DNA from 4 places in the Arthrobacter sp. UNCCL28 genome. Region 1 is predicted to be linked to each of the others. Evidence: riboswitches for the same ligand, from Rfam matches in the RefSeq annotation. Region 1 holds a riboswitch; each other region holds the start of a gene.
The links. A riboswitch is a leader RNA that binds a small molecule or an ion and turns the genes downstream of it on or off. The one in region 1 is predicted to bind cyclic di-AMP.

Region 2: it holds a riboswitch for cyclic di-AMP, as region 1 does, so the genes downstream of both, BLQ01_RS15525 (NlpC/P60 family protein) here and BLQ01_RS08455 (C40 family peptidase) in region 1, are expected to answer to the same signal.
Region 3: it holds a riboswitch for cyclic di-AMP, as region 1 does, so the genes downstream of both, BLQ01_RS16280 (aggregation-promoting factor C-terminal-like domain-containing protein) here and BLQ01_RS08455 (C40 family peptidase) in region 1, are expected to answer to the same signal.
Region 4: it holds a riboswitch for cyclic di-AMP, as region 1 does, so the genes downstream of both, BLQ01_RS17735 (hypothetical protein) here and BLQ01_RS08455 (C40 family peptidase) in region 1, are expected to answer to the same signal.

The regions. Positions count from the first base shown of each region.
Region 1 covers NZ_FMWE01000002.1:856,669-859,867, reverse strand. The annotation lists gene BLQ01_RS08465 (iron-dependent transcriptional repressor DtxR) at 1-355, shown strand, start outside; cyclic di-AMP (ydaO/yuaA leader) riboswitch at 543-784, shown strand; gene BLQ01_RS08460 (M23 family metallopeptidase) at 789-1,619, shown strand; cyclic di-AMP (ydaO/yuaA leader) riboswitch at 1,758-1,926, shown strand; gene BLQ01_RS08455 (C40 family peptidase) at 1,931-2,677, shown strand; gene BLQ01_RS08450 (NlpC/P60 family protein) at 2,777-3,199, shown strand, end outside.
Region 2 covers NZ_FMWE01000005.1:239,131-242,329, reverse strand. The annotation lists gene BLQ01_RS15530 (NAD(P)/FAD-dependent oxidoreductase) at 1-404, shown strand, start outside; gene BLQ01_RS15525 (NlpC/P60 family protein) at 600-1,385, opposite strand; cyclic di-AMP (ydaO/yuaA leader) riboswitch at 1,389-1,581, opposite strand; gene BLQ01_RS15520 (copper resistance CopC family protein) at 1,732-2,364, opposite strand; gene BLQ01_RS15515 (NCS2 family permease) at 2,479-3,199, shown strand, end outside.
Region 3 covers NZ_FMWE01000006.1:102,644-105,842, reverse strand. The annotation lists gene BLQ01_RS16285 (glycosyltransferase) at 1-331, opposite strand, end outside; gene BLQ01_RS16280 (aggregation-promoting factor C-terminal-like domain-containing protein) at 502-1,329, opposite strand; cyclic di-AMP (ydaO/yuaA leader) riboswitch at 1,333-1,519, opposite strand; gene BLQ01_RS16275 (sensor histidine kinase) at 1,628-3,124, opposite strand; gene BLQ01_RS16270 (response regulator transcription factor) at 3,128-3,199, opposite strand, start outside.
Region 4 covers NZ_FMWE01000007.1:125,213-128,411, forward strand. The annotation lists gene BLQ01_RS17720 (DUF6480 family protein) at 1-238, shown strand, start outside; gene BLQ01_RS17725 (ATP-dependent DNA ligase) at 334-1,398, opposite strand; gene BLQ01_RS17730 (hypothetical protein) at 1,444-1,674, shown strand; cyclic di-AMP (ydaO/yuaA leader) riboswitch at 1,804-1,948, shown strand; gene BLQ01_RS17735 (hypothetical protein) at 1,951-3,199, shown strand, end outside.

The DNA of each region.
Region 1 (3,199 bases):
CCGCCTGTACGAACTCCTGGAACACCCCACAGAATCCCCGTACGGCAACCCCATCCCGGGCCTGGAAGCGCTCGGCGGTCTTGCCACCCAGCCATTCCCCCGCGTGGACGTCAACCTCCTGCAGGCCATGGAGGGTTACGCGGCCAACTCCCGGGTAGCGGTCACCCGCTTGGCGGAGCCCATCCAGGTTGAGCCTGAGCTTCTTACCCAGTTGGACGAAGGCGGAATCCGGCCCGGCGCCGCGGTCTCGCTGGAACGTGTGGGGGAGTACATTTCCGTCCGCGTCCCAGGCATTGAAGGTGCCCTGGAGCTTCCACCTGAGGTTGCGGCACACGTCTTCGTCTCTGTTGGCTGAGACAACCCTGCCTTGCTGCACGGTGGCATATCTCACTTTTGAACGCCCGGCGCGCATGTGACCTGCGGTTTTCCGGGATTAGTGATAAGGGGTTGCCGCCCGCATGCCCGTTCCTGTTGATAACGAATTTATTACTGCGGGCCTTAATCCCCTATAGTTATCTACTAGCGCTGATACCAAAGCGTTACCTGTTCCGGAGCCGAGCTCTGCCAGCGGAACAGGTGTGCCATCCACCACTGGCAGAGGCGGGGGAACCACAAGCGGCTGTCTAAAGAAGCAGCCTTGGGGTGAAGTCCGCAGCAGAAGTGCCCATTAACGCATGTACCTCCTGGGATACCTGTGTGCCGTGAGCGCTTCGTGCGGGCCGGGTCTTGAAACTCTCTGACCCGAATCCGACAGCTAACTTCGCAGGCTTTTTAGAGAGGAATAGAGTTTGACAACGCAGAACGTCAGGGGCCGTCGCCGCGCGTCGGGCCCCGCTGCTGAGCTGCGGCCAGCCCGCGTCGTATCGGAGATCCGGCCACGCGACACCGAACGCCAGGTTCGCCGCCGTAAGAGCCCGTTGCGCCAGGTTGCCGACTTCGCTGCAGCCAGTGGCGTCGGGCAAAAGGCCGGAGTTGCGCTTGCCGCCACCGGCCTGGCCTTGACTGTCGGTCTGCCGGCCACAAGCCCCGTCATGGCCACCTCGGAGTCAGGCCAGACCGAGTCTGCCCTGGCAGTATCCGGTGGCAGCCAGCCGGAGGTCTCCGCGGCCGCATCGGCCAAAATCGACTTCAGCCGGGCAGCGGTTGCCACGGCTGCCGACCCCGACGGCAAGTTGAAGCAACTGCTCAGCGCCCAGTCCGCGGGCAGCATCCAGCGTGCCTCCTCTGCAGGCACCATGGCCAGCCCCCTCGACACGCTGACCACAGCGTCACCGTTCGGCTACCGCGTCAGTCCCCTCACGGGAGGCTCCGGTGACTTCCACCGCGGCCAGGACTTTGTGGCGCAGTGCGGCACGGCCGTCCATGCAGCGGCATCCGGCAAGGTCACCTTCGCCGGATGGCACGAGTACGGCGGAGGCAACCGCGTGGTCATCGACCACGGCAACGGCCTCGAGACCACGTACAACCACCTGTCGTCCTTCACCGTCAAGGTGGGCCAGACGGTCACCCGCGGCGACACCGTGGCGCTCAGCGGTACCACTGGCGCCTCCACCGGTTGCCACCTCCACTTTGAAGTACAGGTCAACGGCGAAGTTGTTGACCCCATGGGCTGGCTTTAGTCCATTTGATGGTCGTCTCTCGCATTCGTGACACGCCTCGTGACCTGAATGTGACATTCGCGTTCAACTGTTGTACCGTACAAAGCGCATCGGCTTTTTAGGGGGCCGGTGCACTTGAGTGGATTGCCTAGCTCTGCCACTACTCAAGGTCCGTTCGCATAAATCGTCTGGCAGGGGCGGGGGAACCACTTCTGGTCTTCGTGAGAAGACCTTGGGGTTAAGTCGCAAAAGCTTCCTTGAAGCAGCGCGGCCGGATGACTCCCATCCGAATCCGACAGCTCACCTCGCAGGCATTGGGAGAGGCTACCTACGTGTCATCACGCACTACCCCTGCGCGCCATCGCGCTGAATCGGTTCGTACGAACCCCTTGAACTCGCTTTCCAAGGCTGTTTCATCCAACGCCGGTACCGTCGGCCGCCAGGCTGTCGTCCTGGCAGCAGCCTCAGGTCTCGTCCTCAGCGTTGGTCTGCCGGCCCAGGCAGCAGACACCGATGTTTCAAAGTCGGAAGCCTCCAGCACCCAGCAGATGGTCACCACTGCGGTAGTCACCGCGGAGCCCACGGCAACCGTCTCCTTCGAAAGCCCCGTAGTGGCCACGAAGGAAGCTCCCAAGGTTGTCCAGCGCGCTTCCCAGACCACCGGACGCACCTCGGCCTCCGGCGACCAGGCCACAGCAGGTGCTGTGACCGCCAAGTCCACCGAAGCCAAGGATGCTGCTTCCAGCGCCGCCGCTTCCGGCCTCGCCGCGATCGCCTACACCGGCATCGGGCACCCTTACGTTTGGGGCGGCACCACCCCCAACGGTTGGGACTGCTCCGGATTCACCCAGTGGGTGTACGCCCAGGCCGGCATCAGCATCCCGCGCGTCAACGCCTGGACGGCCATGAAGCCCACCAGCACCCCTGCCCCCGGTGACCTGGTCATGCAGAACGGTGGAGCGCACGTAGGCATCTACGTGGGCAACGGAATGATGATCAGCGCCTTGAACCCGGGACAGGGCACGCTCCTGCACTCGGCTGCCTCCACGGGCACCTCCTCCTTCTTCACCCTCCGCTAGAAACAAACCGATTCGGGGTTCGCCGGCATGCCCCCAAGTGCCGGCGCGCCAATGAGCCGCGTGTACCCCAACTGCACGCGGATACGAAAAGAGAAAACCATGACCAGTGCACACAAGGTTGCACGGCATCGCGCTGAGGCCCCCAAGACCAGCTCGCTTGCCGTGATCGCCAAGGCCGTCAGTGAAAACGCCGGCGGCGTGGGCCGACAGGCAGCCGTCATTGCCGCAGCTTCAGGCCTGGTCCTGACCGGCAGTGTCGCAGCCAACGCTGCCGAGACCAAAGTGGACCGTGAATCCACCTCGACGTCTACCTTGGACGTCCAGTCGGTTGTGCAGTCCACCATCGCTGCAGACTCCACGGTTGCCATCTCCTACGAACGCCCCGTGGTCACCACGGTGCAGGCTCCGGCTCCCGTAGAGAAGAAGGCTCCCGCGAAGGCTGAAACCAAGGAGCCGGCGGCAAGCACGGCAACAGGCGGAAACGCCACGCTGGCCGTCAACACCTCGGCTCCTGCGGCTAAG
Region 2 (3,199 bases), on a different contig from region 1:
TGCGCCTTGATTTCCTGGGCTCGGACCCCTCCCAGCAGATTGGCTACGGCCTGGCTGCGAGTATGACCACTGCCGGCCTCAGGACAGGGCTCCACGCCTCCGGCCCCTTGGAATCCACGCGCCGCCAATGGGCAGTGCACACTGCCAGCGGCGTCCTTTTGGCCGACCACATAGTGGTGACACGCTGTGCCCAGAGCCAGTTGCGCCGCATGCTGGCGGAACTGGGCATAGCGATCGGCCAGAACCTGTCCGCGGCCATGCGGGCTGTCGGAATGCACCTCGTCGGAGTCGGCGAACTCATCACGCCCACACCGAAGGAAGTGCTTCGGCAGGCAAAGGCCGTGGGCCAGACGATCTCATCCAAGGTCGCCCTTGCCGCAGGGCCGGGCATAGCCACCGCTTAGCGGACAAAGGCTCCGGGGCCGCCCCTGAAGCGCCGTTTGGGCGAAGAAGGACCCTCCTGCGCACGGATTCATGACGCGCCCTACCGGCGTCGAACCTGACTCCGAACTTTTACTCACATAACTTAACGCCAAAGGCCGGTGTCCTCGAAGATTGGTTCTTCGAAGACACCGGCCTTTGAACTGAAGCGTGAGGCTTTATGCGCCAGCGCGTACGTAGGTCAGGGGACCCGTAGCAGTCAACCAGCTGATCGGGTGGATACCCGTCTGGTTGCCATTGATGCCACCGCTGATTGCCTGGCCGTTGCCGATGTAGATGGCAACGTGGCCGGACTGGACGATCATGTCACCGGGCTGGGGTGAGCTGACAACCTTGCCGTAGTTCATGAACTGCATGGGACCGAGGTCGCCAACAGGGATGCCTGCGGAACCGAGTGCCCGCTCCACCATGGCGGTGCAGTCCTGCATGATGCCGATCTGGGCGTAGGCCGAGGCGACCATGGCAGCGTTGACGCCACCGACGGCCGGGGCAGCAGCTGCTGCAGGAGCAGGAGCAGCGGCGGCCGGAGCGGCAGCAGCAGCCTTGGCAACAGGAGCCGTTGCAGCTGCGGTGGTGACTGCAGCCTTCTTGGCGACGGGAGCCGGAGCAACCGGAGCCGGCTTTTCGATGACCGGAGCTGCTACGGAAGCAACAGCAGGGCGCTCGAAGTTGACGGTGGCGGTGGCCAGTGCGGTCACAACCTGGGTGGGAGCCTCGGAAACGGTCTCAGCGACCGTGGCGGGGCTGGAGTCCCGCTGAACCGGAGCTTCAGCTGCGTGGGCAGCAATGGAGCCGGTCAGGACAAGGCCAGAGGCTGCTGCGATGACAGCTGCCTGGCGGCCAGCGCCGGAAGCGTTGCTGGCGACTGCCTTGGAGATCGAGATGAACGGATTAGGACGTACGCTGTCCGCCTTACGACGGCCGCGAAGAATGCGTGAAGACATGAAAGAGCCTCTCCCGATGCCTGCGAGGTTAGCTGTCGGATTCGGATGGGAGTCACCCGGCCACTACGCCCCGCTGTTACGCGGAAGCTTCGTGACTTCACCCCAAGGCACGCTCGAAAGCGACCTAAAATGGGTTCCCCGTCTCTGCCGTAAGGTTTGTCTGCGAACGGATTCCGGACTGCGGCAGAGCTAGGCAATCAGGCCGGAAGTGCCCGCTACGTGGAACAGGCACAGGTATAACCGTACGCGATGATCACGCCGAAGTCACATTTAAGTAACGAGAACCGCGCCTCTGGCGTGTCGCGGTGACCATTTCGAGATCTTCGCAGCTACGTAGAAAACCCCGTTATTCCGCGGCGGAATCGCCCTCAGAGTCATTTGACGCAGCCAGTTTCCGGCGTGCTGTAACAGCCAGAAAAATAACGAGACCAACAGCAACCACGGCCAGCCCAACAATGCTCCAAGGGAAGGGCTGGGAGGCGTCGGCGGCAGGCTCGCTCTTGCCCGTTCCCGGCGCCCCGGTTCCTGCGGTGGGCACAGCTGCGGAGGATGAAGCCGGGGCCGACGGCGAGGCACCTGCCGAGCCACCCGGCGTCGTGCTTCCTGCGGTGGCGGTGAACGTAAAGGTGCCCTCGATGGGGTGGGAATCGCTGCTGACGACGCGCCACACGACGGTATATTCGCCGGCGGGAGCGCCTTCGCGCAGCTTCTGAACGGCCTGGTTGTCGATGATTTCCACAGGTCCGTCGGCCCAGTTTTCGCCGGCCGCCGTGACCGTCACGCCCGAACCGATCGCGAGCGGCCGGTTGTTGAACGTAATGGAGACCGACGCCGGAACTTCCGCCACCGCTGTGCCGTTGGCCGGCGTCGTGGATTCTGCGACGTCATGGGCAGATGCCGGGGCCGCGGAAAACAGCAGGGCAGAGGCGAAGGCAAGAGCGGCGACGACGGCGGCCAGAAGCGGGCGGATGGTACGCATGGGGCGGTTTCTCCTAGTGTTGGCTTCCTTACAGACTAGGCGAATCGTCCGGAGGCCCTTTACCGGACCGCATAGGATTTGAAAGCACACTCCCCTCGATCCCCGGAGTCCTTCATGCTTAAACAAGGTTCGGCAGTAGACCGCTACTTCAAAATTACTGAACGTGGATCCACGTACTCACGGGAAATTCGTGGCGGCTTCGCGACGTTCTTCGCCATGAGCTACATCGTGGTGCTGAACCCGTTGATCCTCTCCGGGGCTGATTCGAGCGGGGCGTCCCTTGGATTCACCGCCGTCGCCGCCACCACGGCGTTCGTAGCGGGCATCCTGACCATCCTCATGGGCGCCTGGGCCAAGCACCCGTTCGCCGTGGCAACAGGATTGGGCGTCAACGCGTTCGTCGCCGTGACAGTGGCCTCGCACCCGCAACTGACATGGCCGGACATGATGGGCCTTGTGGTGTTGTCCGGTGTGACCATGCTCATCCTGGTGCTCACCGGTTTCCGCACTGCCGTGTTCAAGGCCGTTCCGGAAGCCCTTAAGACCGCGATCGTGGTGGGCATTGGTCTCTTCATTGCGTTGATCGGCCTGGTCAATGCAGGGTTTGTCCGGCGGATTCCGGACGCTGCCGGCACCACGGTTCCCCTGGGACTTGGCGTGGACGGCAAGCTCATGGGCTGGCCTACCCTGGTGTTCGCAGTGGGCCTGATCCTGACCATCGCGCTGGTGGTCCGCAAGGTCCGCGGCGCCATCCTGATCGGCATTGTGGTTTCCACCGCACTGGCCGCCATCCTCGAATTCACCCTCCACATCGGCCCCAGCTTTGACGGCAAGA
Region 3 (3,199 bases), on a different contig from region 1:
GTGCCAGGCGTTCGGCGATCCTTAAGGTGTTGTCCGTGCTGGAGTTGTCAGCGACCGTGATCCGGAAGGTGTGCGGAAAAGTGCCGGAGAGATGGCCGTGAAGCGTGCGGAGGTTCTTCTCCAGGTGCGCTTCCTCATTGAACACGGGGACGGTGAGATCGAGGACGGGGACGCCGGCCCCGGTGTCCACGGGGGAGCGCCTGGGCAACTGTGGGTTCTCCGGCCTTACGTTCGGGAGTTCCGGCTGCGAAGCAGGCAACGCCCCGCCACCGAAGCGCGCGGAGTGGAACCGTCGTGGGGGAGCGCTGGTGGTTGGATTTGTGAGCGTCATATCTCCAGCATGGGCTGGCCGATTATGAGGGCTTTAGGCGGAAGCTGTGACGTCACTGTGAGCTACGGCGGTCACCTGTGAAATGCAAAGACCGCGCCGGTTCCCGCCGTTCGCTCCAGTGGGGACTGGTGCGATCGGCGGCAACCGGCGCGGTCTTCAAACTGCCTGGTTTAGTACCAGTTGTTGGCCAAGTGGAAGGCCAGGGCGGCCGACGGGGATCCGTAGCGCTCCTTGATGTAGTTCAGGCCCCATTTGATCTGGGTCTGGTAGTTGGTCTGCCAGTCAGCACCGGCAGAGGCCATTTTGGAAGCAGGCAGGGACTGGACGATGCCGTACGCGCCGCTGGAAGCGTTCGTGGCAGTGGTCTTCCAGTTGGATTCCTTCTCCCACAAGGTGTTCAGGGCAGTCATTTCGCCGGCGCTCCAGCCGTAGCTGCCCAGGATGCTTGCGGCGTAGGCCTTGGCAGCGGCGGGGTCATCCACGGCTTTCGGGGCTGCAGCAGCGGCTTCGGCGGCGGCCTTTTCGGCGGCAGCAGCGGCGTCGGCGGCCTGCTTGGCTGCAGCGTCAGCAGCTGCCTTCTCCGCAGCGGCTTGGTCGGCGGCGGCCTTTTCGGCGGCAGCCTTTTCAGCAGCAGCCTGATCGGCGGCAGCCTTTTCAGCAGCGGCCTTGTCCACGGCGGCCCGGTCGGCAGCGCCCTTTGCGGCGGCTGCGTCCAAGGAAGCGGAGATTTCGGCTGTCTTGTTGGTGCTGACCTGGGCAGCTGCCTGGGTCTCTGCAACGCGGCTGGCCTCAGGGAGGTTCAGGGTGGCGTTGGCAGCAGTACCGAGCGATGCGACGCCCAACGCGGCGGCCACGACGCCGGCAAAAACCGACATGCGGTGGCCGGACTTACCTTGGCGGGCAGCGTTCTTGAGGACGGTTTGCGACTTGGTCAACGGTGCGTTGTGCTCATCGCGGTGACGCGCGGAAGGGCGCGTCTGATCGTTAAATTCAGACATGTGTGATTACCTCTCAGCGCCTGCGGAGTTAGCTGTCGGGTTCGGATGAGGTCATCCGGCCGCGCATGTCGCTGCGGCTTCACCCCAAGGGCCCGGCATGATGCCTGGGCCCGGAGACTCTGGGTCCCCCGTCTCTGCCTCGGAGTAAGAACGGACTCCGGGAAGTGGCAGAGCTCGGCGCATCCCGGATGCGGGCCAGTTGGGGCGACCCACCCTTTCGACGGTACAGGAGGAATTCGCAGAAGTCACATTTAGGTAACAGAGATCACGACGCCGGTGAGTCGCCTTGCCGTGTTCGTTACATCTCTTCGGTGGTGACGGTAGGTAGCCGCAGGGCGAATTCGGTTCGACCCGGACGCGACGTGACCTCCACGCTACCGCCGTGCGCTTCCACGATGGATTCCACGATCGACAACCCCAGCCCCGACGTCCCTTCAGACCCCGATCTCGCGGCATCCGCCCGGGCAAAGCGGGAGAAGATCCGGCCTTGGAAATCCTCTGGAATGCCCGGCCCGTTGTCTGTCACGGTCACCACTGCGCTGCCATCGGCGGACAGCATGACGGCCGTAACCACGGTAGTGCCGGCATCGGTGTGTTTGCGGGCATTGGACAAAAGATTGGCCAGGACCTGGTGCAGCTGGGTGGAGTCGCCGCGGACCGTGACGGGTTCGTCCGGCAGTTGCAGTTGCCATATGTGGTCCGGCGCCATGACCTTCTCGTCACTGACCGTTTCGATCACCAACTGGGTGAGGTCCACATCGGTAACCTTGACCGGTTGGCCCTCGTCCAACCTGGCGAGCAGCAGGAGATCCTCCACCAGCGTTGTCATCCGCTCTGACTGGCTTTGCACGCGGGCCAGGGATTTGCGGCCGTCGTCAGTGAAGCTTTCGGTCATCCTCAGCAGTTCGGTGTAACCGCGGATGGCAGTGAGCGGCGTCCGGAGCTCGTGTGAGGCGTCCGCGACGAACTGGCGTACCTTGGTTTCGCTTTCCTGGCGGGCTTCCAAAGCGCTGGAGACGTTGTTCAGCATCAGGTTCAGGGCATGGCCTACGCTGCCCACTTCCGTTCCGGGATGGGCGGCCGACGGCGGTACGCGCACCGCAAGTGCCACTTCACCGGCGTCGAGCGGAAGACGTGAAACCTTGGTGGCCACCTCGGAGAGCTGCTCCAGAGGCCGCATGGTCCGGCGGATGATGACGGTGCCGGCGAGGCCGATGACCACCAGTCCGCCCAGCGAGACCAACACCATTGTCCAGACCAGTGAGGCCTCGGCGCTCTGTTTGTCCGCGAGAGGCAGGCCCGTGACGATCACGTCGCCATAGGGGGCGACCGCCACCAGCCGATAGTCCCCGTTGGAGAGGGAACGATCCACCGGATCACCGCTCTTGGGCAGCGCCAACAGCACTTGCTCATCCGCGGGGGACAGTGCAACACGGTTGCCTTGGGCGTCAATGAGCCCTGAACTGCGGACAGTGGACCCGTCGATCCTGGCGTTGAGCGTTCCGGCGGCCTGCCCCCTGGCCTCCAGCGGGTCCGGCTTCCCCGAAGGTGAGGAGGGAAAGTTCGACGGCGGCCTGCCGAAGTCATTCGCGCGGCTGGACGCCTGCTCGAGCTGCCTGTCGAGCTGCTTGTTGAACACCATGTCCATGGAGGCGTAGCTGACCACACCTACCGCCCCGCAGATAGCGACCAGCAGTGCCATCGCCACCAGGACCAGCCGGGTACGCAAATGCCACGTGGAGGGGTTCAGCCAGCTGCGGCCGGATTTTCTGGCCACTCCTGAAAGTGTGCTCAACGCCTAGTCCGCGGGCTTGATGACGTAGCCGGCGCCGCGAATGGTGTGGATCATCGGCGGATGGTTGGCTTCGAT
Region 4 (3,199 bases), on a different contig from region 1:
AACCCAGGGCTTCGGAGCAACCGGCGCTACAGGGCCGTTCGACACGACCGCCGACGCCGACAGCATCCACGAGGATCCCGACATGCGCCAGGACGAGGACGACGATCCCGCCGCCTCTGCCAACCCCGATCCCCTCGATGGGAACGTCACCGGCCTGGAACCCGGCGGTGGAGTGCCGCCGGGAGAAACCCCGCCGGCCGAGGGCAGCATGAGCAGCGATCAAGGACACGAAGAGTAACGCTCCGCCTCGGCTGAACGGCCAGGCTGAAAGTCCAAGCTGAACGTCCATGCAGGCCAGCTAAGCGGGTCGGCTGCGCAGCCCCGGCAGGCAGGCTACGGCAACCTCAGGATCTCCCCGAGGTCGTACGCAACCGGCTCTTCCAGCTGTGAGTAGGTGCAGCTTTCGGGGGTCCGGTCCGGCCGCCACCTGCGGAACTGGGTGGTGTGCCGGAACCTGTCCCCTTCCATGTAGTCGTAGGCCACCTCGATGACCAGTTCGGGACGCAACGGCACAAAGGAGAAATCCTTGCCTCCGCTCCACCGGCTTTGGGCGCCGGGCATCCTGGACCCCGCAGCCCCCTCACCCTGGCTGGCCCACTCGCCCCACGGGTGCTCGCTGAGGTCCACCTGGTAAGGCTCAAGCTCTGCCACCAGGCTTTCCCTCCTCGCCATGGGGAAGGAGGCAACCACCCCGACGTGCTGGAGTTTGCCGGCGTCGTTATAAAGACCCAACAGCATGGACCCCACGACCTTAGCGGTCTTGTGCCACCTGAATCCGGCCACCACGCAGTCGGCGGTGCGCTCGTGCTTGGTCTTGAACATCACGCGCTTGTTGGGCTGGTATGTCCCATCCAACGGCTTGGACAGGACGCCATCCAGGCCTGCGCCTTCCAATTGCACGAACCACTCCTGCGCACGCTCCAGGTCCGTGACTGCGGGAGTGACGTAAACGGGCGGCTCTGCTGCCTTGAGCGCACGCTCAAGGACGGCGCGACGCTCCGAGAACGGCCTGCCCATCAGATCGTCGTCGCCGAGGGCAAGGATGTCGAACGCAACCATCGACGCCGGAGTCTTTTCGGCCAGCATCCTCACCCGGCTGTCCGCGGGATGGATCCGTTGCTGCAGGACCTCGAACTCAAGCCGGTTGCCCTCGATCAGGACAATCTCGCCGTCGATCACGCATTTGTCCGGGAGGTTCTTCCGCAGGGCTTCCACCAGTTCAGGGAAGTAGCGGGTCATGGGCTTCTCGTTGCGGCTGCCCAGGACGATTTCATCCCCGTCCTTGAAGACGATGGTCCTGAAGCCGTCCCATTTGGGCTCGTAGTGCCCAACGTCCGGGATGGCGGGGACGGATTTGGCAAGCATGGGCGAGACGGGTGGCATCACGGGCAGGTCCATAAACAATGTCTACCTGCCGGTGCACGCCGAAGCTAGTCTTAGGCGATGGATATCTTGGCCGTGTTGGCGGCCGTACTTGGAGTTCCCGCCCTCCTGGCCGTGGCCTGGTACTGGGTTTCCCGGCAGAACCGCCGGGGTGTCAGGCGTGCCGCAGCCGGCGGGATGCTGGGAATCGCCGACGAGATCTTCCGACCGGAAACGCATCAGGCCCACCAGATCCAAAGGATCCAGCACGAACTCCCGGCGCCCGCTCCGGCCCCGAAGCCTAAGGGCTAAGGCCCTCCCGCCAGCAGAGACCTACCGGCCGTTATATTAATGTGACTTTACTTTCCTGCTCATGTACCGTCGTAGGGCGACCCGTATCTCCGCTGGGCCGCTTCCGGAATGACGCCGAGCTCTGCCGCACTCCGGAATCCGCCAGACCCGCGGCAGAGGCGGGGGACCCACAAGTTCCCGGACTTTTCCAAGTCCTTGGGGTGAAGCCGCTACTGCGGCCGGACGGCCTCGTCCGAACCCGACAGCTAACCTCGAAGGCGTTGAGAGGCAACCACCATGTCCCCAACCATGGATCAGCCGCGCCGCGCCCGAATTGACGGCGAGCGCACCAAGCCAACCGGACGCCGTCGGGCCCAACCCAGCGGATCCGATATCAGCCTGCAGCCGGATTCCGGCACGCCCAGGACTGCCGCACCCGAAATTTCAGGCACGACGCCGGACGCCCCCGCTGCGGCGGCGCCTACCATCGCGACGCCCACCACGCGTGCGGCTGCGCGTGCAGCCGAGCGGGAACGGGCCGCGCAAGCAGAAGCCCGCGTATCCACCACGCCCGGGCCTCCGACGGCCGCCATTCCGATCGTCCAGGCTCCCAAGCAGCCGGCAAACCCCCAACCCACCACACCGGAGCCGGCCACAGCCGCCATTCCCATCGTCGAGGCTTCCGGGCAGCCGGCAAACCCCCAACCCACCACACCGGAGCCGGCCACAGCCGCCATTCCCATCGTCCAGGCTTCCGGGCAGCCGGCAAACCCCCTGCCCACCACACCGGAACCGGCCACAGCCGCCATTCCACTGGTGTCCGCAGATCCGGCGCCTGAAGCCACCCCCGAATCCCACACAGCGCCTGCACCCGTCTCGGCTGCACCTGCTTTGCAGGCTCGCGCCACATCCCCGGCACGGGTTGCTGCGGCAGCCACGGCATCGGCATCCCTGGCAAGCCGAAAGGATGTCAGGGAACAGTCCGGCGTCACCACTGGTTCACGCTCCGGGCAGGGTTCGCGCTCCGGGCAGAGTTCACGATCAGGGCTGGGCGGGTCCCCGCTTGGCCGGGAGCCCCAGGCAGTCCTGCAGAAGGCGGCTTCGGTCAAGCACATGAGCCAGCGCATGGCCGTAGTGGCAGGCGCGCTCGGCCTGGTCCTGACGGCCGGCACTGTGGGGCAGGCCCTTGAGTTGCCGTTCTTCGGCCAGGAGGCGCCCGCCCAGGAAGCCAGCGGTGCCGACAGGAATTCGGGTTCCGCATCACCAGCCCCCAGTGCTTCCTACTCCAGGGCATCTTCTCCGTCTGCCTCAGCTGCTGCGACGTCAGCGGCCGGCCAACCGGCCACGGTTCCGGAGGCACCTGCGCCAGTGTCGCCGTCGTCCGTTCCCACGCCTAAGGTTTCCTTGGCTGACCCCGTCTGGGTCCCATCCGCAGTGCCGGCGACCATCGCTGCGGCACCGGGCACCAGTCAGGTACCCACGCCCTCGGCGCCTGCACCGGCACCGTCCGACGTGCCATCGGACACCATCACTACGCCGCCGGCCA